One region of the Burkholderia stabilis genome, then DNA from elsewhere that is predicted to be linked to it. Evidence: predicted binding sites of a transcription regulator. Region 1 holds the regulator's gene; each other region holds the start of a gene.
The links. The regulator FliA, encoded in region 1, starts transcription of late flagellar genes. The targets are predictions, from matches to a motif close to CTAAAGTTTNNNNNNNNNNNGCCGNTA.
Positions count from the first base shown of each region.

Region 2: a site for FliA is predicted at 1,792-1,818, ahead of fliD (flagellar filament capping protein FliD). Genes of this name have one in related genera too.
Region 3: a site for FliA is predicted at 5,042-5,068, ahead of BBJ41_RS06675 (DUF4088 family protein). Genes of this name have one in related genera too.

Region 1 covers NZ_CP016442.1:2,362,546-2,369,649, reverse strand. The annotation lists gene ahcY (adenosylhomocysteinase) at 45-1,463, opposite strand; S-adenosyl-L-homocysteine riboswitch at 1,496-1,611, opposite strand; gene BBJ41_RS11005 (RNA polymerase sigma factor FliA) at 1,688-2,422, opposite strand; gene BBJ41_RS11000 (MinD/ParA family ATP-binding protein) at 2,438-3,256, opposite strand; gene flhF (flagellar biosynthesis protein FlhF) at 3,249-4,997, opposite strand; gene flhA (flagellar biosynthesis protein FlhA) at 4,994-7,096, opposite strand; gene flhB (flagellar biosynthesis protein FlhB) at 7,093-7,104, opposite strand, start outside.
Region 2 covers NZ_CP016444.1:272,605-279,708, reverse strand. The annotation lists gene fliD (flagellar filament capping protein FliD) at 186-1,700, opposite strand; gene BBJ41_RS33855 (DoxX family protein) at 2,708-3,121, shown strand; gene BBJ41_RS33850 (dTDP-4-dehydrorhamnose reductase family protein) at 3,373-4,338, shown strand; gene BBJ41_RS33845 (DUF389 domain-containing protein) at 4,497-5,894, shown strand; gene BBJ41_RS33840 (LysR family transcriptional regulator) at 5,955-6,872, shown strand; gene BBJ41_RS33835 (MFS transporter) at 7,057-7,104, shown strand, end outside.
Region 3 covers NZ_CP016442.1:1,435,296-1,442,399, reverse strand. The annotation lists gene BBJ41_RS06700 (acyl-CoA thioesterase) at 1-30, shown strand, start outside; gene fumC (class II fumarate hydratase) at 77-1,471, opposite strand; gene norM (multidrug efflux MATE transporter NorM) at 1,621-3,009, opposite strand; gene BBJ41_RS06685 (RNA-binding S4 domain-containing protein) at 3,145-3,363, opposite strand; gene BBJ41_RS06680 (hypothetical protein) at 3,634-4,035, shown strand; gene BBJ41_RS06675 (DUF4088 family protein) at 4,146-4,928, opposite strand; gene BBJ41_RS06670 (AzlD domain-containing protein) at 5,090-5,428, opposite strand; gene BBJ41_RS06665 (AzlC family ABC transporter permease) at 5,425-6,192, opposite strand; gene BBJ41_RS06660 (AraC family transcriptional regulator) at 6,343-7,104, opposite strand, start outside.

The sequences.
Region 1 (7,104 bases):
CCGCAGCGGGGCGCACAACGCACGGCGACGGCGGCGGCGGCGCATCAGTAGCGGTAGTGGTTCGGCTTGAACGGGCCGTCCTTCTGCACGCCGATGTACGAAGCCTGCTCGTCCGACAGCACGGACAGGTTCGCGCCGATGCGCGCGAGGTGCAGGCGCGCAACCTTTTCATCGAGATGCTTCGGCAGCACGTACACCTTGTTTTCGTACTCGTTGCCGCGCACGAACAGCTCGATCTGCGCGAGCGTCTGGTTCGCGAACGAGTTCGACATCACGAACGACGGGTGGCCGGTCGCGCAGCCGAGGTTCACGAGGCGGCCTTCCGCCAGCAGGATCACGCGCTTGCCGTCCGGGAAAATGATGTGGTCGACTTGCGGCTTGATGTTTTCCCACTGGTACTGGCGCGTCGACGCAACGTCGATTTCCGAGTCGAAGTGACCGATGTTGCAGACGATCGCGTTGTGGCGCATCGCCTTCATGTGATCGTGGCCGATCACGTGGAAGTTGCCGGTCGCCGTCACGAAGATGTCGGCCTTGTCGGCCGCGTATTCCATCGTCACGACGCGGTAGCCTTCCATCGCCGCCTGCAGTGCGCAGATCGGATCGATTTCGGTGACCCACACCGTCGCGCCGAGGCCGCGCAGCGACTGCGCGCAGCCCTTGCCCACGTCGCCGTAACCCGCGACGACCGCGACCTTGCCCGCGATCATCACGTCGGTCGCGCGCTTGATGCCGTCGACGAGCGACTCGCGGCAGCCGTACAGGTTGTCGAACTTCGACTTCGTGACCGAATCGTTCACGTTGAACGCCGGGAACGGCAGGCGGCCGTCCTTTTCCATCTGGTACAGGCGGTGCACGCCGGTCGTGGTTTCTTCGGTCACGCCCTTGATGTGCGCGAGGCGCTTCGAGTACCAGGTCGCGTCGATGTCGAGGTGCTTCGCGATCGACTTGTACAGCGCGACTTCTTCCTCGTTGGTCGGCTTCGCGATCACCGAACGGTCCTTCTCGGCCTTCGAGCCGAGGATCAGCAGCAGCGTTGCGTCGCCGCCGTCGTCCAGGATCATGTTCGCGAATTCGCCGTTCGGCCATTCGAAGATGCGGTGCGAGAACTCCCAGTATTCGTCGAGCGATTCGCCCTTGAACGCGAACACCGGCGTGCCGGCTTCGACGATCGCGGCGGCTGCGTGATCCTGGGTCGAGAAGATGTTGCACGATGCCCAGCGCACGTCCGCGCCGAGCGCCTTCAGCGTCTCGATCAGCACGCCCGTCTGGATCGTCATGTGCAGCGAACCGGCGATGCGCGCGCCCTTCAGCGGCTGCTCGGCCTTGTATTCGTCGCGGATCTGCACGAGGCCCGGCATTTCGGTCTCGGCGATGTTCAGTTCCTTGCGGCCCCAGCCGGCCAGCGCCATGTCGGCGACGACGTAATCGTGGGAAGCCTTGGAATCGATAATGGCGTTCATCACGCCCTCCTTTCTAAAAAAGTTCTAGATTGGTGACGTGAGCGCCGTTCAGGAAGCGGAGCCGGCGCAAATTGGCCGCGCGGCTGCTTGGTGAAGCCTTCCGAGCCTGGCGGACGCAGGATGGTCCGTCGCAACGCTCCTCGGAAAACGGGAGGGATTGTAGCAAATCGGCGCGCAAAATGCGCGAGCGCGCGGCGTCGGCGCGCGTGGCCGCGAAGAAAGGGTCAGGACTCCGCGCCGACCCAGGCCTGTTCGCGCAGCCGGGCACGCAGGCGGGCGACGGCCTGGCTGTGCAGCTGGCACACGCGCGACTCGCTCACCTCGAGCACCGCGCCGATCTCGCGCAGATTCAGACCCCGTTCGTAGTACAGCGACATCAGCAGCTTCTCGCGCTCCGGCAGCCGCTCGATCGCCTCGACGAGCGCTTCGCGCAGGTGCTCGTCGAGCAGCGCCGACAGCGGATCGGCGTGATCGACGCGGTAGCGGTCGAGGAACGGCTCGTCGTCGGCCGCACGGTCGAAATCCTCGTAGTAGATGAGCTGGCTGCCGTGCAGGTCCTGCAGCATCCCCTGGTATTCGTCGAGCGGCATGTTCAGGTGCTGCGCGATCTCGGTCTCGCTCGCCGAGCGGCCGAGATGCTGCTCGACCTGATGCACCGCGTGCTCGACCTCGCGCGACGTCTTGCGCAGGCTGCGCGGCAGCCAGTCGTTGCTGCGCAGCTCGTCGAGCATCGCGCCGCGGATGCGCTGCGTCGCGTAGGTCTCGAACTGCGCGCCCTGGTCTTCCTTGTAGCGGCCGGCCGCGTCCATCAGGCCGATCATGCCGGCCTGGATCAGGTCGTCGAGGTCGACGCTCGCCGGCATCTTCGCGACGAGCTGCAGCCCGAGGCGACGCACGAGCGGCGCATATTGCGCGAGCACGTCGGCCTGGGACATCTTTCCTTGAGCGTTGTACATCATGGCTCTCTCCTTGCCCTAAGCGGCGTGTGCCGCGCCCGCCTCGTACGACGGTTTGCCGCCCGCGTGGACGGCGCGGCCCGCGCCCGAACGCGGGCGCATCGGCCAGTACAGCAGGTCGGCGGCAATCTGCCGGTAGTCGCGTGCGGCGGCCGACGACGGGAACGCATCGACCACGGCGCGCGTCAGCTCGCGCGCATGCTCGACGAGCGGATCGGCGCTCACGCAGCCCGCGTCGGCGATCGACACGGTCAGGTAGCGGCTCGCGACGCCCGCGAGGTTGTCGAACGCGGTCTTCGCGTCCGCATGGCTGCCGACGTGATTGGTCAGCACGCGGAATTGCGCGAACGCGTGCGCGAAATGCAGCCGCTTCATGCACGCATACGCCTCGGTGATCGCCTGCGCGGCGACCCGCGTGACGACCAGCACGTCGTGCGCTTCGCGCGCGAGCGCCGAGAACGAGCCGTCGGCGCCGAGCTGCGCGTCGACGAGCACGATGTCGGCCGGGCCGTCGACGAAGTCGCTCAGTTGCGCGTCGCTGTAGCCGGCGCGCGCGAGCCGCGCGGCCGAACACAGGCCGAAGCCCGCGGCCACCCGCGTGCGCTCGCCGTCGCGCAGCCACGCACCGGCGAGCGTCGCGGTGGCCGAGTGCACGTCGGCGCGCTCGTCGACGACGAGCACGTCCTTGCCGAGCGACGCGAGCGCCGCCGCCAGGTTCACGATCGTGGACGTGCAGCCGACACCCGCCGGCCCGCCCGTCACCGCGACGATGCGCGAGGCGCGCCCGGCCAGCAGGCGCCGCAGCCCTTCGGCCTGGTCGATGATTCGTTTATCCAAATCGCACCTCGTGCAGCTCGGCGGTGGAACGTGCGGTCAGTGCGGAAAGCAGCGTCGGCATGTCCTCGTCTTGCGGCACGAAGGGCGAGCCGTCGCGCGGCACACAGAACGCGCTCTTCAGCAGGAATTTGGTCGACGCGACGTACAGGTTCTCCGGCACCTTCTGGCCGGTCGACACGTAGTGGACCGGCAGCTTGTAGCGGATCACCGTGTCGAGCACGCCGCCGAGGTGGGTCGCCTCGTCGAGCTTCGTGAGGATGCAGCCGGCGAGGTCCGGATGCTCGCCCGCGCTGCGGTACGCCTGCACGACTTCGTTGAGGGTGTCGCCGTGGCTCGTCGCGTTGAGCAGCAGCAGGCGCTGCACCGGTGCGTTCGCGCCGTGCAGCATCGCGATCTGGTCGGACACCGCGCGGTCGCGCTGGCTCATGCCGATCGTGTCGATCAGCACGATGTGCTTGTTGCGCAGCTCGGACAGCGCGAGCGCGAGATCGCCGGCATCCTTCACCGCGTGCACGGGCACGCCGAGGATCTTGCCGAAGATGCGCAGCTGCTCGTGGCCGCCGATCCGGTAGCTGTCGGTGGTCAGCAGCGCGACCTTGCTCGCGCCGAAGCGCATCACGCAGCGCGCGGCCAGCTTCGCGGTGGTGGTCGTCTTGCCGACGCCCGTCGGCCCCATCAGCGCGAACACGCCGCCGCGCTCCATCAGCGCGTCTTCGCTGTCGAGCACCGGCAGGTTCGCGGCGAGCACCGACTGCGCCCATTCGGCGGCCTGTTCGAAGGTCTGCGTGCCTTCGCCGGACGGCAGGTTGTCGACCAGCATCCGCACGAGCTGCGCGGAGAGGCCGGCCGCGAACAGGTGCTTCGTCAGCGCGCCGTGCACCGCGCTGCGGCGCTGGCGGTCGTGCCACATCAGGTTGTCGAACTGCTCTTCCATCATCCCGCGCAGCTCGCCGAGCTCCTGCATCACCGTGTCGTTGACGATCCGCTCGATGCGCGACTTCACCGCATCGGCCACCACGGCGGCCGCGTCGGCGGACAGGCGCGTGCGCTCGGCTGCCTTCGCGGCCTGCGCGGCGCTCGTGTCCGGCGCGCGGGGGGCGGCGGCCGGCATCCGGCGCTCGGCATCGCGCACGATGTCGCGCGCCCAGTCGGGCGGCGTCGCGCTCGCGGCACGCTGCGGAGGCGGTTCGCTCGCTTGCGGCGCGGCGGGTGCCTGCGCGCGGGCGATCAGCGCATCGCGCTGCTGCGTCAGGCGCTTCGCGTGCTCGACGAGCCACGGCGCGGGTTCGGACGCGCCGGCGGCAGGCGTGCCGCCCGCGGGCGCGGCGATCGACGGGGAAGCCGCAGCCGGCACGTCCGCATCGGTCGCCGAAAGTTGCGCCGCCGGTTCTTCCATATCGGCGCTCGCACCGAACACCGACGAGAACACGTCCGGCAGGCCGCCTTCACCGGCTGCGTACGGGTTCACGCTCGGGCGTGCAAGCGTGGCGCCCGGGCGCGACACGATGCCCGGCACCGCGGCGGCCGGCACGGAGTCCTGCATTCGCGGCGCGGCGATGCGCGGCCGCGCGGCGGCCGGCGGCGTCACCGCGGCCAGGTCCGAATCGGCGAGTGCGACGATTTCGACGCTGCCGTCATCGAGCGTGCGGTTCGACAGCACGACCGCGTCGGCGCCGAGCGCCTCGCGCACCAGACGAAGCGCGTCGCGGCTGGTCGCGCCGGTGAATTTGCGAATGTTCAAGCGGAACCCCCGATGACGTTAACGACTTTGATCGTGCGTGTGTCCGGCACTTCGGCATACGACAGCACTTTCAGTTGCGGCAGGCTGCGGCGCAGGAAACGCGCGAGCATCGCGCGCAGCGCGTGCTGCACCAGCAGCACGGGCGGCAGCCCGAGATTCTGTTGACGCAGCATCGCTTGCTGCGTGCCGGTCAGAAGGTTGTGCGCGAGGCCGGGTTCGAGGCCCGGGTTCGCGCCGGTGGCGAGCGCCTGCGACAGCACGCGCTCGAGATTCGAATCGAGGCCCATCACCTGCATCTCGCCCGCGCCCGGATACCACTGCTGCGTGATCGCGCGGCCGAGCGAGAGCCGCACCGCGGCCGTGATCTCGAACGCGTCGCCGCGGCCCGCATGTTCGGACACGGCTTCGAGGATCGTGCGCATGTCGCGGATCGGCACGCCTTCCTCGAGCAGGTTCTGAAGCACTTTCTGCAGCGTCGTCAGCGAGATCGTCTTCGGCACGAGATCCTCGACGAGCGACGGCGCGTCCTTGCCGGTGCGCTCGACGAGCGCCTGCACTTCCTGGCGGCCGAGCAGCTCGGCCGCGTGCTGGACGACGAGATGGTTCAGGTGCGTCGCGACGACCGTGCTCGCGTCGACCACCGTGTAGCCGTACACCTGCGCCTGCTCGCGCAGCGCGACGTCGATCCACACGGCCGGCAGCCCGAACGCCGGGTCCTGCGTGACGGCGCCCGGCAGCGCGGCCGTCACCTGGCCGGGGTTGATCGCGAGCCACTGGCCCGGGAACACTTCGCCGACGCCGATCTCGACGCCCTTCAGCGCGATCCGGTACGCGTTCGGCCGCAGTTCGAGGTTGTCGCGGATATGGATCACCGGCGGCAGGAAGCCGATTTCCTGCGCGAATTTCTTGCGGATGCTCTTGATGCGCTTGAGCAGCTCGCCGTCGCTGTTCTTGTCGACGAGCGGGATCAGCCGGTAGCCGACTTCGAGGCCGAGCGGGTCGATCAGCTGCACGTCGTCCCAGGTCGCCTCGTGACTGTCGGCCGGCAGCACGGCGGGCGGCGCGATGTCGGTCACGTCGCCGGCCGCCTTGCGGGCCGCCGCGCGCTTCGTCTGCGTGCGGGACAGCCAGATCGCGCCGGCGCCGAGCCCGAGGAACGCGAAGTGCGGCATCCCGGGGATCAGCCCCATCAGCACGATGATCGCGCCCGTGATCATCAGCACGCGCGGATTCGTGAACAGCTGGCCGGTGATCTGCGTGCCGATGTCCTCGTCGGTCGCGACGCGCGACACGATCACGCCGGCCGCGGTCGAGATCACGAGCGACGGAATCTGCGCGACGAGGCCGTCGCCGATCGTCAGCAGCGTGTAGTTGGTGCCGGCCGCGGCGAACGACATGTCGTGCTGGACCATCCCGACGATCAGCCCGCCGATCACGTTGATCGCCATGATGATCAGGCCGGCGATCGCATCGCCGCGCACGAACTTCGACGCGCCGTCCATCGACCCGTAGAACTCGGCTTCCTGCGACACGGCCAGGCGGCGCTTGCGCGCCTGTTCCTCGTTGATGAGGCCGGCGTTCAGGTCGGCGTCGATCGCCATCTGCTTGCCGGGCATCGCATCGAGCGTGAAGCGCGCGGACACTTCCGCGATCCGCCCCGCGCCCTTCGTGATGACCATGAAGTTGATGATCATCAGGATCACGAACACGACGATGCCGACCGCGAAGTTGCCGCCGACGAGGAAGTGGCCGAACGCCTCGATCACCTGGCCGGCAGCGTCCGGCCCGGTGTGGCCTTCGAGCAGCACGACACGCGTCGACGCGACGTTCAGCGACAGGCGCAGCAGCGTCGAGAACAGCAGCACGCTCGGGAACGCCGCGAAATCGAGCGGCTTCATCGTGTACATGCTGACGAGCAGCACCATCACCGACAGCGCGATGTTGAACGTGAACAGCAGATCCAGCAGCAGCGGGGGCAGCGGCAGGATCATCATCCCCAGGATCATGCAGATGAGGATCGGGCCCGCGAGCGCGCGCAGGTTGGTGCCTGCGAACGGGTTCTGGCGCTTCGCGAACAGGCCGGTCGTCGGGGTGCTCATGCGGAGGC
Region 2 (7,104 bases), on a different replicon from region 1:
GCGCGGCGCGGGCTGCCTGCCGCGATGACACCAACAAAAGCAACGAGCCCGGCAAGCGCTTGCGCGCCGCCGGGCATGAACCGCACCCGCAATCAGGCGGTACGAGGTACGCGGCGCGCGGCGGCTCGTACCGGTCGATCCATCGACCGTGAACCGCCGGCGCGCGCATCGCGGCGCGAGGCCGCTTACTTGTTCGCCAGCGTACCGTTGCTGTTCGCGCCGCCAAACAGCCGGGTCAGGTATTGCGTGTTCGAATTCATCTTGGCCATCAGCGTGTTGAGCGCCGTGAACTGCGCCTGATACTGCTTGGTCAATTGCGCGGCATAGTCGGACAGATTCGACTGCTGCTGCGTGACGCGCTTCAGGTCGGCGTTCAACGCGTTCGTCCGCACATCGATCATCCCGTCCTTTTTCGTGAAGTGCGTGATCTGCTCGGTCAGGCGCGTGCCGAGCCCGCTCTTCGGGTCGAACAGACGCGCGACCGCCGACGGGTTCGCGGACAGCGTGCTGTCGAGTTTCGCGCTGTCGACCTTCAGCGTGCCGTCCTTCTCGAGCTTGATGCCGATCGACAGCAGGTTCACGTGCCCGCTGCCGTTCTCGGTGGTGGGGGCGCCGTCGACACCGCGCGCGACGATCGACGCGAGCGAGTTGCGGATCGTGTTCAGCGTCGAATCGCCGATCAGCGCGCCTTGCGCATTCGCGCCTTCCGTGTAGCTCGTGAGCGCGCCCATCGTCTTGACGACCGTGTTGTACAGGTTCACGAAATTCGTGATCGTCGCCGCCTGCGATTTCGTGTCGGCGCTGACCGTCAGCGTCTGCGTATCGGTCTCGCTGATCGCGGCCGCCGACAGGTTCAGCGTGATGCCGGTCAGCACGCCGGATACCGCGTTGTTCGCGCTGTTCGACGCGATCCCGTTGATCGTGAACTTCGCATCCTGCGCGACGGCGCTCTGCCGCCATGCGGCCGCGCCGTTCGCCGATTCGATCTTCGACGCGCCGCCGTCCTTGTCGGGCGTCGACGTGACGCCGAGGCTCGACAGCCCGTTGTCGCCGGACACGTTGCCGACCGCGACGCTGATCGCGTTCGCCGAGCCCGTCTTCGTCGACGCGAGCACGAGGTGCGCGCCGTCGCTGCCGTTGATGACCGTCGCGCTGATCCCCGGGTTGTTCGACGCAGAGTTGATTGCCGCCGCGATGCCGGACAGTGTGTTGTTCGTGCCGCCGACCTCGACCTTGAACGACTGGCTGCCGAGCGACAGCGTCAGCGTGCCGGTGCCGAGCGCCTTCTTGCCGTCGAAGCCCGCCGACGACAGCGCCTGCGCGGTCGCGATCTGCTTGACGCCGACCGTGTAGGTGCCGGCCACCGCGCCCACCCCCGCCGTCGCGGTCAGGCCCTTGCCGCTCGCGACCGCGTTGAACGTCGACTGCAGCCCGCCGTTCGACAGCGACGCGAGGCCCGCCTCGAGCGCGCCCAGCGCCGACGACAGTGCGCCGAATGCGGAAATCCGCGTGCTGCCGGTCGTTTGCGACGCGGCGAGCGCCGCGGCCCGGCCGGCCGTCTTCGCGTTCACCAGCGTCTTGACGAGGGTGCCGACGTCCATCGACGGATTGCCGGTCGAGCCGCTGATGATCGATTGCGCGGCCTGTTGCAACAGGCTGTTCGCGTTCGAGCCGCTGTTGACGGGCGTGTTCGTTGGCATGAATGAGCTCCGGTTGAAAAGCGATCCCTGGGCGAACGGCGGCCTCGTGGCGATTCGCTTGATGCCGTCTCCCGCGCGACGCGCTCCGGGGTCACGGAAAGTGTCGGGGAAACGTAAGAATGAATCAGTTCGCTATCGTATATTTAAATCAGTATTAATTGGTAATTTTTTGTAATTGTTCTTGGGGAAATTGTCACGGTGAGCGGGGTGGATGGCGGCGCGGCAGCGGTTCGCGGTTTTTTAGCCGTAAACGCATGATTTAAATTGCATTTATTCGAGGATTTCGAGTGGCATTGGAATGCTTGTCGGCGGCACGAATGTTTGGCGCGGGTTTTTCGTTCTTCTTGCTAAACACCAGGCGGAGAGGTTGCGTCAGGCAGGCGCTGTTGTTGATACGAGTCGGGCCGTACGCCTTGCGTGACGGGCACTCTCATGCCGTGTGCGACAACAGGCTGCGTGTCGAGGAAACGTTTTCGATTGGGAGTTTTCATTTCCGGGCCACACGCCTCTGTTCGAAACCGGTGCGTTCGCCGGCTGAAAAGACGGTCGAGTTGCCAGGCGGAAGCGAGCGCGAATGCGCCATGCGCCGGGCGTGTCGGTGAATAACCACCAAGGTGGATTTTCATGACCGGTGTGTGTCAATTGAAGTCTGCAATATCGATTGGATAAATGAGCCTGGAAGCAGCGGCGCAGTCTTGATGTTTTTGATGCACGGGAACGGGTTGATTTGTGCGGCCTCGTTCCCGCTGATTGTCCACTCATGCGAGACAGCGAATCATGTTTAGGCGGATTGATGATTTTGGGTGAGACAGTAGACTGCACCCGTGCTTCGCCAGAACCGATCCGGAGCGCGCCGGAAACGGTGCGCCTCCGGGCGGATGCTCCGGCGGCAGGCCGATCGGCCCGCTGTCCGGCCGCGCGAGGAATGGTTCGTTGCCGACCTGGTTCGCCGCTTCGGCGGGCATCGGCGCCGAACGCGTCAAACCGTCAATTCAAGGGTGATAGTCATGCGTTACGTTTCACTGGAGTCGAAGAAGGACACGCTGCTGCTGGCGGCTCGCGTGCTGATGATGGTCCTGTTCGTGCTGTTCGGCTGGCAGAAGCTGACCGGCTTCTCGGGCACGGTCGCCTACATGGCGTCGATGGGCAACCCGGTGCCCGAACTGGCCGCCGCGATCGCGGTGGCGGTCGAGCTGGCCGGCGGCCTGCTGATCGCGATCGGTTTCTATACGCGTCCGCTCGCACTGGTGTTCGCCGCCTATACGCTCGCGACGGCGCTGATCGGCCATCGCTACTGGGCGCTGCAGGGGATGGAGCAATACATGGCGATGATCAACTTCTACAAGAACGTGAGCATCATCGGCGGGTTGTTGTTGCTCGCGCTGACCGGGCCGGGGCGCTATTCGCTCGACCGGAAGTAAGGCCGCGCGACGTTTCGTTCCGGTATGACGGGCCCGGTGCGCGCAAGCGTACCGGGCCTCGTTGCCGGGGCGACGGGCGGGTCGCCGGCGGTTCCGGCGAGGGCGTGCGCCGGCTGACGCATGTGTGCAGGACGGTTCGACGCTCGCTTGCTGCCGGTCGGTTGCGCATCTTTTCCGCTATCCTCGGCACGACCACGGCGAGAACGCCGAACGCAACCTCGCGCCTGCCCGCGTAACCCGGATCGCCGCCCATGCCCAGCCCGACCTCGTCGCACGAACTCCCGACCATCCTTCTCATCGGCGCGTCCGGCCTGCTCGGCCGCGCGGTGGCCGCGTCCCTGGCGCGCGAACCGTCGCTGACGCTGCTCGCGACGATCCGGAATCCGCACAGTGCCGGCGCAAAGCTGCTCGCGCTGCCGCCTGAAAACATCGCGCAACTCGACGCGCTCGATCAGCCGTCCCTCGAGCACCTCTTCGACACCCGCAAGCCGGCCGCCGTCATCGTCTGCGCGGCCGAGCGCCGCCCGGACGTCTGCGAAAACCATCCGGCCGCCGCCCGCGCCATCAACGTCACCGCCCCGGCCCGCATCGGCGCGCTGGCCGCGCGATACGGCGCATGGACGCTGGGCATCTCCACCGACTACGTATTCGACGGCAAGGCCGCGCCGTACCGTGAAGACGCAACCCCGAATCCGCTGAACATCTACGGCCGCACGAAGCTCGAAGGCGAGGCCGCCCTGCTGGCCGCGTCGCCGCTTTCCTGCGTGCTGCGCCTGCCGTTGCTGTTCGGCCCGATCTTCGACTGGAGCGAATCGGCCGTCACGAGCCTCGTCCCGGCGATCGTCGCGTCCGCGCGCCCGGGTGCGGACGCGGTCGGCATGGACGCATGGGCGATCCGCTATCCGACCTGCACGACGGACGTGGCGGAAGTGATCCGCGACCTGACGCTGCGTCATCTGGCCGGCTCGTCCGTCACGGGCATCCGTCACTGGTCGAGCGAGGAGCCGATGACGAAGTACGAGATTGCCCGACGGATCGCGGCGGCATTCGGCATCGAAGCATCGCTCGTACCGGTCGAGCAGCCGACCGACGCGACGCCGCGCCCGTACGATTGCCACCTGGACGCGTCCGGCCTGCGCGCACTCGGCATCGATGCCGCGACGCCGTTCGATACGGCGCTGCGCATGGTGCTGCGCAACGCGCCGCCGATCCCGTAAAACCGCGCGCCTGCGCCGGCGCGAGCCGCGCCAATTGTGCGAACGCCGCCCCTATGCGATGCTTTTCCCGCCGTGCGCGAGCGGTGTGATGCCGGGTCGCGCGCGGCAGGATGATGCTCCCCTCGCCATGCCCCCGGGGCTTCGAACGAACAACAACCATGACCACTGCACCCTCCCGCCCGCCGGCGCGCACCCTGACGCGCGTGCGCGCCACGTTCCGCCAGTATTTCAGCCTGCGCGAGGGCCAGGCCGATCGGGACACGATCGACCAGGACCTTCGCGGCGGCGTCGGGCTGCGCGGCACGAACCTGTGGATCCTGATGTCCGCGATCTTCATCGCGTCGATCGGCCTCGACGTGAACTCCACCGCGGTCATCATCGGCGCGATGCTGATCTCGCCGCTGATGGGGCCGATCATGGGCCTCGGCTACGGCATCGGCATCTACGACTTCGCGCTGATCCGGCGTTCGCTGAAGACGCTCGCGATTGCGACGCTGATCAGCCTCGCGACGTCGGCGCTGTATTTCTCGCTGAGCCCGCTGACGGGCGCGCACTCCGAACTGCTGGCCCGCACGTCGCCGAGCATCTGGGACGTGCTGATCGCGCTGTTCGGCGGGCTCGTCGGGATGGTCGGCGCGACGCGCAGCGAAAAGACCAACGTGATCCCGGGCGTCGCGATCGCGACCGCGCTGATGCCGCCGCTGTGCACGGCCGGCTACGGTCTTGCGCACGGCAGTCTCGCGTATTTCGCGGGTGCGTTCTACCTGTTCTCGATCAACTGCGTGTTCATCGCGTTCGCGACCGTGGTGGTCACGTGGGTGATCCGCGCGAAGCCGGTCGCGCCGGTCGACGAAACGATGCAGCGGCGCGTGCGGCGCTTCGTGCTCGCGGCGGTCGTGCTGACCGCCGTGCCGAGCGTGATCCTTGCGGTCCGGCTCGTCACGCAGGAGGTGTTCAACGCGCGCGCCGACCAGTTCATCAAGGCCGAACTGTCGTTGCCGCTGTCGGTGGTGGCGAACCGGCACGTCGATCCGCGCACCCGCGTGATCGAGGCGACGCTCGTCGGCCAGCGGGTCGACCAGGCGATGCTCGACCGGCTGGCGGACAAGCTGCCGGCCTACGGCTTGCCGAACAGCCGGCTCGTCGTCCGGCAGGCCGGCGACGAACGGATCGATACGGGCGCGCTCGCGTCGTCGCTGAAGGCGAGCATCGCGCAGGACCTGATCGCCGCGAACAATGCCACGCGCAGCGAGATGGACGTGAAGGACCAGACGATCGCGCGTCTGCAGCACGAAATCGACGGCCGCGCGACGCAGCAGGCCGAACTGTCGCGCGTCGCGCGCGAGCTGCGCACGCAGTATCCGCAGATCCGCGAGATCCTGTACGGCGCAACCGACGCGTGGGATACCGGCGCGAGCACGCCGGACGCCGAGCCGTTCGTGACCTTCGTGGTGTCGACCGCGAAGCCGCTGCCGCGTGCGGAGCGGCAGCGGATCGAACGCTGGCTGAGCGTGCGGCTCGATTCGCCGCGCGTGCGGGTCGTGACGAACGGATGAGGCGGAGCGCATGCCGATGATCCGCCGTCGCCCGACGCCGTTCCAACCGGGAGCCTGGCCATGCAACTGAAATGGCTCGAAGACTTCGTCGAGCTCGCCCGCACGCGCAGCTTCACGCGCGCGGCGGAGAACCGGTTCGTCACGCATCCGGCGTTCGGCCGCCGCATCCGCTCGCTCGAGGAATGGGTCGGCACGCGGCTGATCGCGCGCACGAAGCCGCTCGAACTGACGGCGGCCGGCACCGTGTTCCTCGATGCCGCGTCGAACGCGCTCGACATCCTGCACAGCGCGCGCACCCAATTGCAGGAAGCCGCGCCGGTGCTCGACAACAACCTGCGGATCGCGACCGGACGCACGCTGTCGGCGACCTTCTTTCCCGACTGGTACGACGAGACGGTTGCGCGCGCAGGCTTTTTCACCGCGACCGTGTCGACCGGCAGCGCGGAGGAAGCGATCCTGCAGCTCACGGCCGGCGAAGCCGACATGCTGATCGTCTATTCGAGCCCGCACACGCGGCTGCTGATCGATCGCGACCGCTTCGACTGGCTGTCCGTCGCGCGCGAGGTGCTGGTGCCGGTGAGCGCACTCGATGCGCGCGGCAGTGCGCGCTACCGGCTGCCGGCCGGGCAGGCGCCGGTGCCGTGGCTCGCGTTCGCACGCACGCTGACGTTGCGCGCGGTGCTCGCGCGGCATCTCGCCGAAATGCCGAACCGGCCGACGCTGCGGCCCGTGTACCAGGCCGATTCCTACGAGGCGATCCTCGCGATGGCGCGCCGCGGGCTCGGCCTCGCGTGGCTGCCGCAGCGGCTCGTGGCCGACGACGTGCGGCGCGGCGAGCTCGCGATCGTCGGCGGCCCCGACTGGCAGATCGGCTTCGACATCGCGCTGTACCGGCGCCGCAACGATCCGCACCCGGTGCTGGACGCGATCTGGCGTACCGCGCCGTCGCGCGACGACGGCGGAGCGCCGGCTGCCTGAACCCGCTGCCTGAACCGACCGGTGCGCGCGCCGCGCCGATCAGCATGGTTGCGTGCCGAAACGGCACGAACGCCGTGACGGCGTTGCCTACACTCCGCGCTTGACTGGCCCGAACGGCCGCCGGCATACGCCGCGCGCCGTCTTTCACAATCCTGACGGCCAGCATCATCGGAGGAGCAAAGGCATGACCCGCAACCCGCACGCCGCGACGCCGGCCCCGCACAATCCGTGG
Region 3 (7,104 bases), 930 kb from region 1:
CCGGAAGAAGTCGCGAAGGGCGCGGTCTGATACCAACGGGCGCCGCGCCGCTCGCGCCGCGCCCGTCGTGCAGCCGTTACTGCGACCCGATCATCTGTTCGGGGCGCACCCACGCATCGAATTCCGCCTCGGTCAGGTAGCCGAGCGCGAGCGCGGCGGCCTTCAGCGTCGTGCCTTCCTTGTGCGCCTTCTTCGCGATCTGCGCCGACTTGTCGTAGCCGATGTGCGGATTGAGCGCCGTCACGAGCATCAGCGATTCGTTCAGCAGCAGGTCGATGCGCGCGCGATTCGGCTCAATGCCCACCGCGCAATGATCGTTGAAGCTCTGCGCTCCGTCGGCGAGCAGCCGCACCGATTGAAGCAGGTTGTGCGCGATCATCGGCCGGAACACGTTCAGCTCGAAATTGCCGCTTGCGCCGCCGAAGTTGACCGCGACGTCATTGCCGAACACCTGGCAGCACAGCATCGTCACGGCCTCCGACTGCGTCGGGTTCACCTTGCCCGGCATGATCGAGCTGCCCGGCTCGTTCTCCGGAATCGACAGCTCGCCGAGCCCGCAGCGCGGCCCGCTCGCGAGCCAGCGGACGTCGTTTGCGATCTTCATCAGGCCGGCCGCAACCGTCTTCAGCGCGCCGTGCGCGAACACCAGCGCGTCGGCGGCCGCCATCACCTCGAACTTGCTCGGCGCCGTCACGAACGGCAGCTTCGCGAGCCGGCCGATTTCGTCGGCGACGCGCACCGCGAATTCCGGATGCGCGTTCAGCCCCGTGCCGACCGCGGTGCCGCCGAGCGCGAGTTCGTACAGGTGCGGCAGTGCGGATTCGACGTGCCGGATGCCCTGGTCGAGCTGCGCGACGTAGCCGGAGAACTCCTGGCCGAGCGTGAGCGGCGTGGCGTCCTGCAGGTGCGTGCGGCCGATCTTCACGATGTCGGCGAACGCTTTCGATTTCGCGTCGAGCGTCGCGCGCAGCGTGCGCAGCGCCGGCAGCAGGTGGTTGACGATCGCGTACGCGGCCGCGATGTGCATCGCGGTCGGGAACACGTCGTTCGACGACTGCCCGCGGTTCACGTCGTCGTTCGGATGAACCTTGCGCGCTTCGCCGCGCTCGCCGCCCATCAGCTCGCTCGCGCGGTTCGCGATCACTTCGTTGAGGTTCATGTTGGTCTGCGTGCCGGAGCCCGTCTGCCAGACCGCGAGCGGGAATTCGCGCGGATGCTTGCCGGCGATGATCTCGTCGGCCGCGTCGATGATCGCGCGCGCCTTGTCGTCGGCCAGCACGCCGAGCGACTGGTTCACGGCCGCCGCGGCGCGCTTGACGATCGCCAGCGCGTGGATCAGCTCGGGCGACTGCTTCTCGGTCGAAATCCGGAAATTCTGCAGCGAGCGCTCGGTCTGCGCGCCCCAGAGCCGGTTGGCCGGCACGGCGATTTCGCCGAACGTGTCGCGTTCCATCCGAACTGCTTCATTCATGATGCACTCCTCCTGGAAAGGGGAAAGGCCGCGCGTCGCGCGGCGTCAGACGTATCGTGAGGCAGTCGCGCCGCTCGCGCGGCGTCTTGATGTCTCGGGCCTTCAACCGACAAGCATAGCGTCGGCCGCGATTTCGTGTCGTGTCGCGCTCAGTGCCGCGTCGCGATGAGCGACGCAGTCTTCAGATGAAAGCGCCATGCCATCAGCGCGGCGACGCTCGCGAGGCCGGCCGCGAGCCCCCACCACAGGCCGCGCGCGCCGAGGCCCGCGTGGAACGCGAACCAGTAGCCGGTCGGAAAGCCGATGCCCCAGTAGCCGAAGGTTGCGGCGAGCATCGGGATGCGCGTGTCCTTCAGGCCGCGCAGCGCGCCCGACGCGACGGTTTGCATCCCGTCGACGATCTGGAACACCGCGGCGATGCCGAGCAGCGAAGCGGCGAGCGATACCGTGGCCGTGTTGGCCGGGTCGTCGAGGTGCAGGTACAGGCCGACGATCGCATGCGGCGCGACGATCATCACGATGCCCGACAGCGACATGAACGCGACGCCGAGCGCGAGCGCGACGAAGCCGGCATGCCGCGCGGCGACGGGCGAACCCGCGCCGACCCAGTAGCCGACGCGGACATTGGCGGCCTGGCCGATCGCGAGCGGCACCATGAACGACACCGACGCGACGTTCAGCGCGATCTGGTGCGCGGCGAGCGAGGTCGCGCCGAGCACGCCGACCGTGAGGCCGGTGGCGAGGAACAGCGTCGATTCGACCCCGTACGTGATCGCGACGGGCCAGCCGATGCCGATCAGCTCGCCCATCACGGGCAGCTTCGGGCGCGCGGCGGTCACGAAATGGCGGAACCGTTGGCGGCCATGCAGCAGCCAGATCAGCGCGAGCGCGGTGAGCCAGATCGTGATCGTGGTCGCGACCGCCGAGCCGAGAAAGCCGAGGCGCGGCAGCCCGAATGCACCGTGGATCAGCCCGTAGTTCAGCACGCCGTTGATCCCGACGCCGCTGATCGACACCCACAGCAGCCGCCGTGCGGCGCCGATCGCCGGCAGGAACGCGCGCATCAGCCCGACGCCGATCAGGCTGCCGAGCGCGGCGAAACGCAGGATGCCCGTGTATTCGCCGACGTGATGCGCGAGCAGCGGCGGCTCGTGGAACATCAGCAGGATCGGTTCGGCCAGCGACAGCGCGATGATCGCCGGAATCGCGAGCAGCACGGACAGCGCGAAGCCCGTCCAGTAGATGTGCGGCACGCGGTCCTCGGCCTGGGCGCCGCGCGCATGCGCGACGCTCACGCTGATCGACGACAGCACGCCTTGCAGGATGGTGACGATGACGAAGAAGAAGTTCGCGCCGAGCCCGCCCGCCGCGAGCGAATCGGGGCCGAGCGAGCCGAGCAGCACCGTGTCGGTGACGCTCATCGCCATCTGCGAGAGTTGCGCGATCGCGAGGGGAGCGGCGAGGCGCGCGGTATCGGCGGCGTGACTGGACAGGGACGGCGGCGCGGCGGCCGTCCGCGTAAGACCGGAATGCGACATGGAATGGGCGCTCGCGCGGGTGCGGGCCCGCGCTGTATGTATTTATTTTGAGAGACGGTTAGCTTACGGCTTTATTCGAACCGTGTCGAACGCGCGCGCCGATGGCCATGTCGCGGAAAGGGGAACGGTCGCGCCCTAGGCTTCGCGCACCGCGATGCGCGTGTCGCCGAGCAGCACGACCTGTCCTGCGCGGATCTTGCAGGTCTTGCGCAGTTCGACCGCGCCGTCGACTTTCACCGCGCCGGACGCGACGATCAGTTTCGCCGTGCCGCCGCTGTCCGCGAGGCCGGTGATCTTGAGAAGGTTGTGCAGCTCGACGTATTCGCCGGTCAGCGTGAAATCCAGATTGGGCATGACGAAGAAGGTGCGCGATGCGCGGGAGGAATCGCCCCGCATCATACGGCACCACGGGCCGGCGCGCGAGCGCGGGCGGCTGCGGCGCGCAGTTGTTAAGGACTGTGAGCGATTCGTCAGCAAATGAAACGGTGGGTAACAGTCTGAGAGATTCGAGAACCGGCCGTGTGCGCCGCGGGTCTTTTGTCGTACCTGCTGCGTGTTGCGGCGGGGGACGCGACGGGCCGCATCGCTGCGGTTCTCGCCCACAACTTCCTGAGGAGAATTGCCATGTCCAAGATTCGTACGATGCTGATCGGTGCCGCGCTGACGGCGTTCGCTACTTCGGCTGCATTTGCCCAGACGGGCACGGCGGCGCAGGGCGCGGCAGGCGCCGGCATGCAGGCGCAGACCCCGGCGGCGGGTGTCGGCGCGGGCGTGCAGGGCGGCGCCGGCGTGAACGCGTCGGGCAATGCGGTCGGCGGCGCAACCAATGCGGTCGGCGCGGCGGCAGACGGCGCGAAGGATACGGCGTCGTCGGCCGTCCATTCGACCAAGAAGCACGCGAAGCATGCGGCGAAGTCGGCCAAGAGCCATGCCGGCTCGGCCAAGGCGAAGGCCGGCGAAGCGACCGAAGGCGGCGCGTCGGTCGGCGCGGAAGGTGGTGCATCGGCCCAGGGCGCCACGCAGTAAGCGTCGCCCGGCGCGACGCTTACCCTGAGCGGCGCGTCGCGACGGCGGCCATCCGGCGGCCCGGTTCGTTTCGTGCGAACCGGGCCGCTTTCATGTGTGCGTGCGCACCGTTACGGCCGGCGTTGCCCCTGGCCCTGGCCTTGTCCCTGCGCCGGTCGCGTGGCAGCCGGCGTGAATACGGCGCGCAGCCACGCGGCGAGTCGCGCGAAGACGTCGTACGGTTCCTCGACGAAAATTTCCGGCTTCAGCAGCCGCAGGTATTCCATGATCTGCTGCGCTTCCTGCTTCTGGAACGAGCCATGCGCGAGCCCGAGCCGCAACAGGCCGCGCAGTTCACCGAGCTTGTCGCGCGCGGTGCTGCCCACGCTCATTTCGCACGCGAGCTTCGCCTCGTAGATCCGTTGCCGCAGCGATTCCGCGAGCCGCCACGCGGGCGTCTGCATCAGTTCCTCGAGCGTCTGGATGTCCTGCGCCGCGCCCTTGATCTGCGAGGCGAGCGGGTCGATCAGCGACGGGTCGCCCTGCGCTTCGGCGACGATCGCCTTCGCCCAGTCGCGGCACGCCTTCGCGAGTTCGTCGGGCGTCCATTCGGAACGCGACGCGAAGCCGAAGCCGAATTCGCCGGCCTGCCGCATCAGGATCGCGACGACGTCCGGAAATTCCTTGTCGAGCGTGCGCTTTGCCCATGCGTACTGGCCGCCCTGCAGCATGCGCTGCACTGCGTGCTCGGTCAGCGGCACCATGTTGTCGAGCAGCTTGGCGCGCAGGAAATCCTCGAACGACGGCGTCGCGAACTGCGGGTCGAGTTTCAGCGACACGCGGACGAACGCGTCGTAGTCCTTGCGCAGGGACTCGAGCGTGTCGTCCTTGAGGGAAAGGGTGATCTGGCCCATGAATCGTCTCGATGGCGGCCCGCGCAAGCCGGCGGCCGGCACGGCGCACCGGTGCGGGCGCAGCGTCGACTGACCGGTGCGCGCCGAGGCCGGTGGCGGGTCTTCATACCCTATATCGGCGCGTCGGGCGGAAACTTGAGCGTGCGTGACCGAGCGTTTGCTCAGGCGGGCAGCCAGTGCGGCAGCACGATCCCTTGCCAGAAAAAGAACACCGCGAGACCGGCGGCGATCGTCACGAGCGGCCGGCGGGTCGCCGCCGACACGAGCACGGCGGCGAGTGCGCCGACGAGCTGCGGATTGCGCCAGGTGAGCTCGGCCGTGCCGCCGTGCGGCGAGACGGTCATCGGCACGATGATCGCGGTCAGCACGGTGACGGGCACGAAGCCGAGCGCGGTCCGCACGAGCGGCGGGAAGGTCAGCCGCTCGCCGAACAGGAACAGCGTCGTGCGGATCGCGTACGTGATGACGGCCATGCCGAGGATCAGCAGCGCGTAGCTCACGATGCGGCCTCCGTGCGCGAGCTGGCGCGCGCGCGTTCGTGCAGCAGCGTGAGCGCGACGCCGATCGCGACGCCGGCGGCGACCGCGCCGAGCAGCCCGAGCTTGTACGGCCAGCCCTGCCAGAAGTACGCGAGCGTGCCGGCCGTCGCGGCCGCCGCGAAGTAGCGCAGCGTGCCGAGCTGCGGCACGACGATCGCGATGAAGGTCGCCGCCATCGCGAAATCGAGACCGAGCGACTGCAGGCCCGGGAACGCCGCGCCGAAGCCGATGCCCGCGAGCGTCCAGACCTGCCAGTTCAGGTACATCGCGAGCCCCGACCCGAAGAAGTAGTGGGGGCCGATCGTGCCGGGCGGGAAGTGCCGGTAGTGCGCGTAGGCGACCGCGAACACCTCGTCGGTCATCAGCGCACCGAGCGTGGCGCGCCAGCGCAGCGGCAGGTGCGCGACATAGGGCGCGAGCGTCGCGCTGTACAGCAGGTGGCGCAGGTTCACGATCAGGGTCGTCGCGAGCACGACGACGAAGCTCGCGCTGCCGGCGATCAGGCCGAGAGCGATGAACTGCGCGGAGCCCGCGAACACGGCGAGCGACATCAGCGCGCCATGCCAGGCGGCGAGCGGGCCGCCGCCGACGAGCGTGCCGAAAATCACGCCGAACGGCGCCGCGCCGATCATCATCGGGATCGTGTCGCGCGCGCCGTCGAGCCATTCGTTGAGCGGGCGGCGAGGGGGCGATGGGGGTGTCGGGTTCAAAGCGTGCTTCTCCATGAACTCGAGGATAGCGGGCCGGTGGCGGGACGGCTTGTATGTTCTTGCGGTCGCGGGATCGGGATCGGGGTTGGCGCTGGGGCGTTTGTCGGTGTGGCGGTGTGGCGTTGTCGCGGTGGCCGTGTGCAGGGACGGGCGGAAAGCGGCGTGTCAGCGCGCCTGCCAGCGCCCGGGCGGCACGCCGAACATCCGTTTGAAATGCCGCGTGAAGTGGCTCTGGTCGACGAAGCCGCTGGCCGCCGCGACATCGGCGACGGGCACGCCCGCGCGCAGCGGCGCCAGCGCGCGCTGCAATCGCAACTGGTTGCGCCACGCATGCGGCGGCATGCCGGTCGTGCGCGTGAACAGGCGCGCTGCGTGGAACGGCGACAGGCCGGCCGCCTGCGCGACTTCGTCGAGCGTCACGGTGCATGTGAGATCAGCGGCGAGCCGCTCGCGCATCGCGTCGACGCGCGGTTCGTCAGCCATGAACGGCGCCGGGCGCGGCAGCGCGTCGGCATGACGCACGATCAGCGTCGACAGCGCGTCGAGCATCGCCGTTTCGGCGGCGAGCGGATCGTAGATGCGCGGGGCGCCGGCCGCCGGATCGTCGGCTGGCTGCCCGTGCGCATGCGAGGACGGCGCGCGCTCGCTGCCGGCCTCCATCATCCGGTGCGCAAGCGCGAGCCGGGCCGCGAGGTCGGCGTCGCGAATCACGTCGGGGGCAAACCACGGCGCATCCTGCGGGCGGCCCGCGATCGCGCTCGTGAGTGCGCGGATGAAGTCGACCGGCATGTAGCTGACGCGATAGCACCAGCCTTCGTCGGCTGCGCGCGAACCCGTGTGCACTTCGCCGGGATTGATCACGGGGACGGTGCCCGTTTCGGCGACATAGCCGCTGCCGCGATAGGTGAAGCGTTCCGCGCCTTCGAG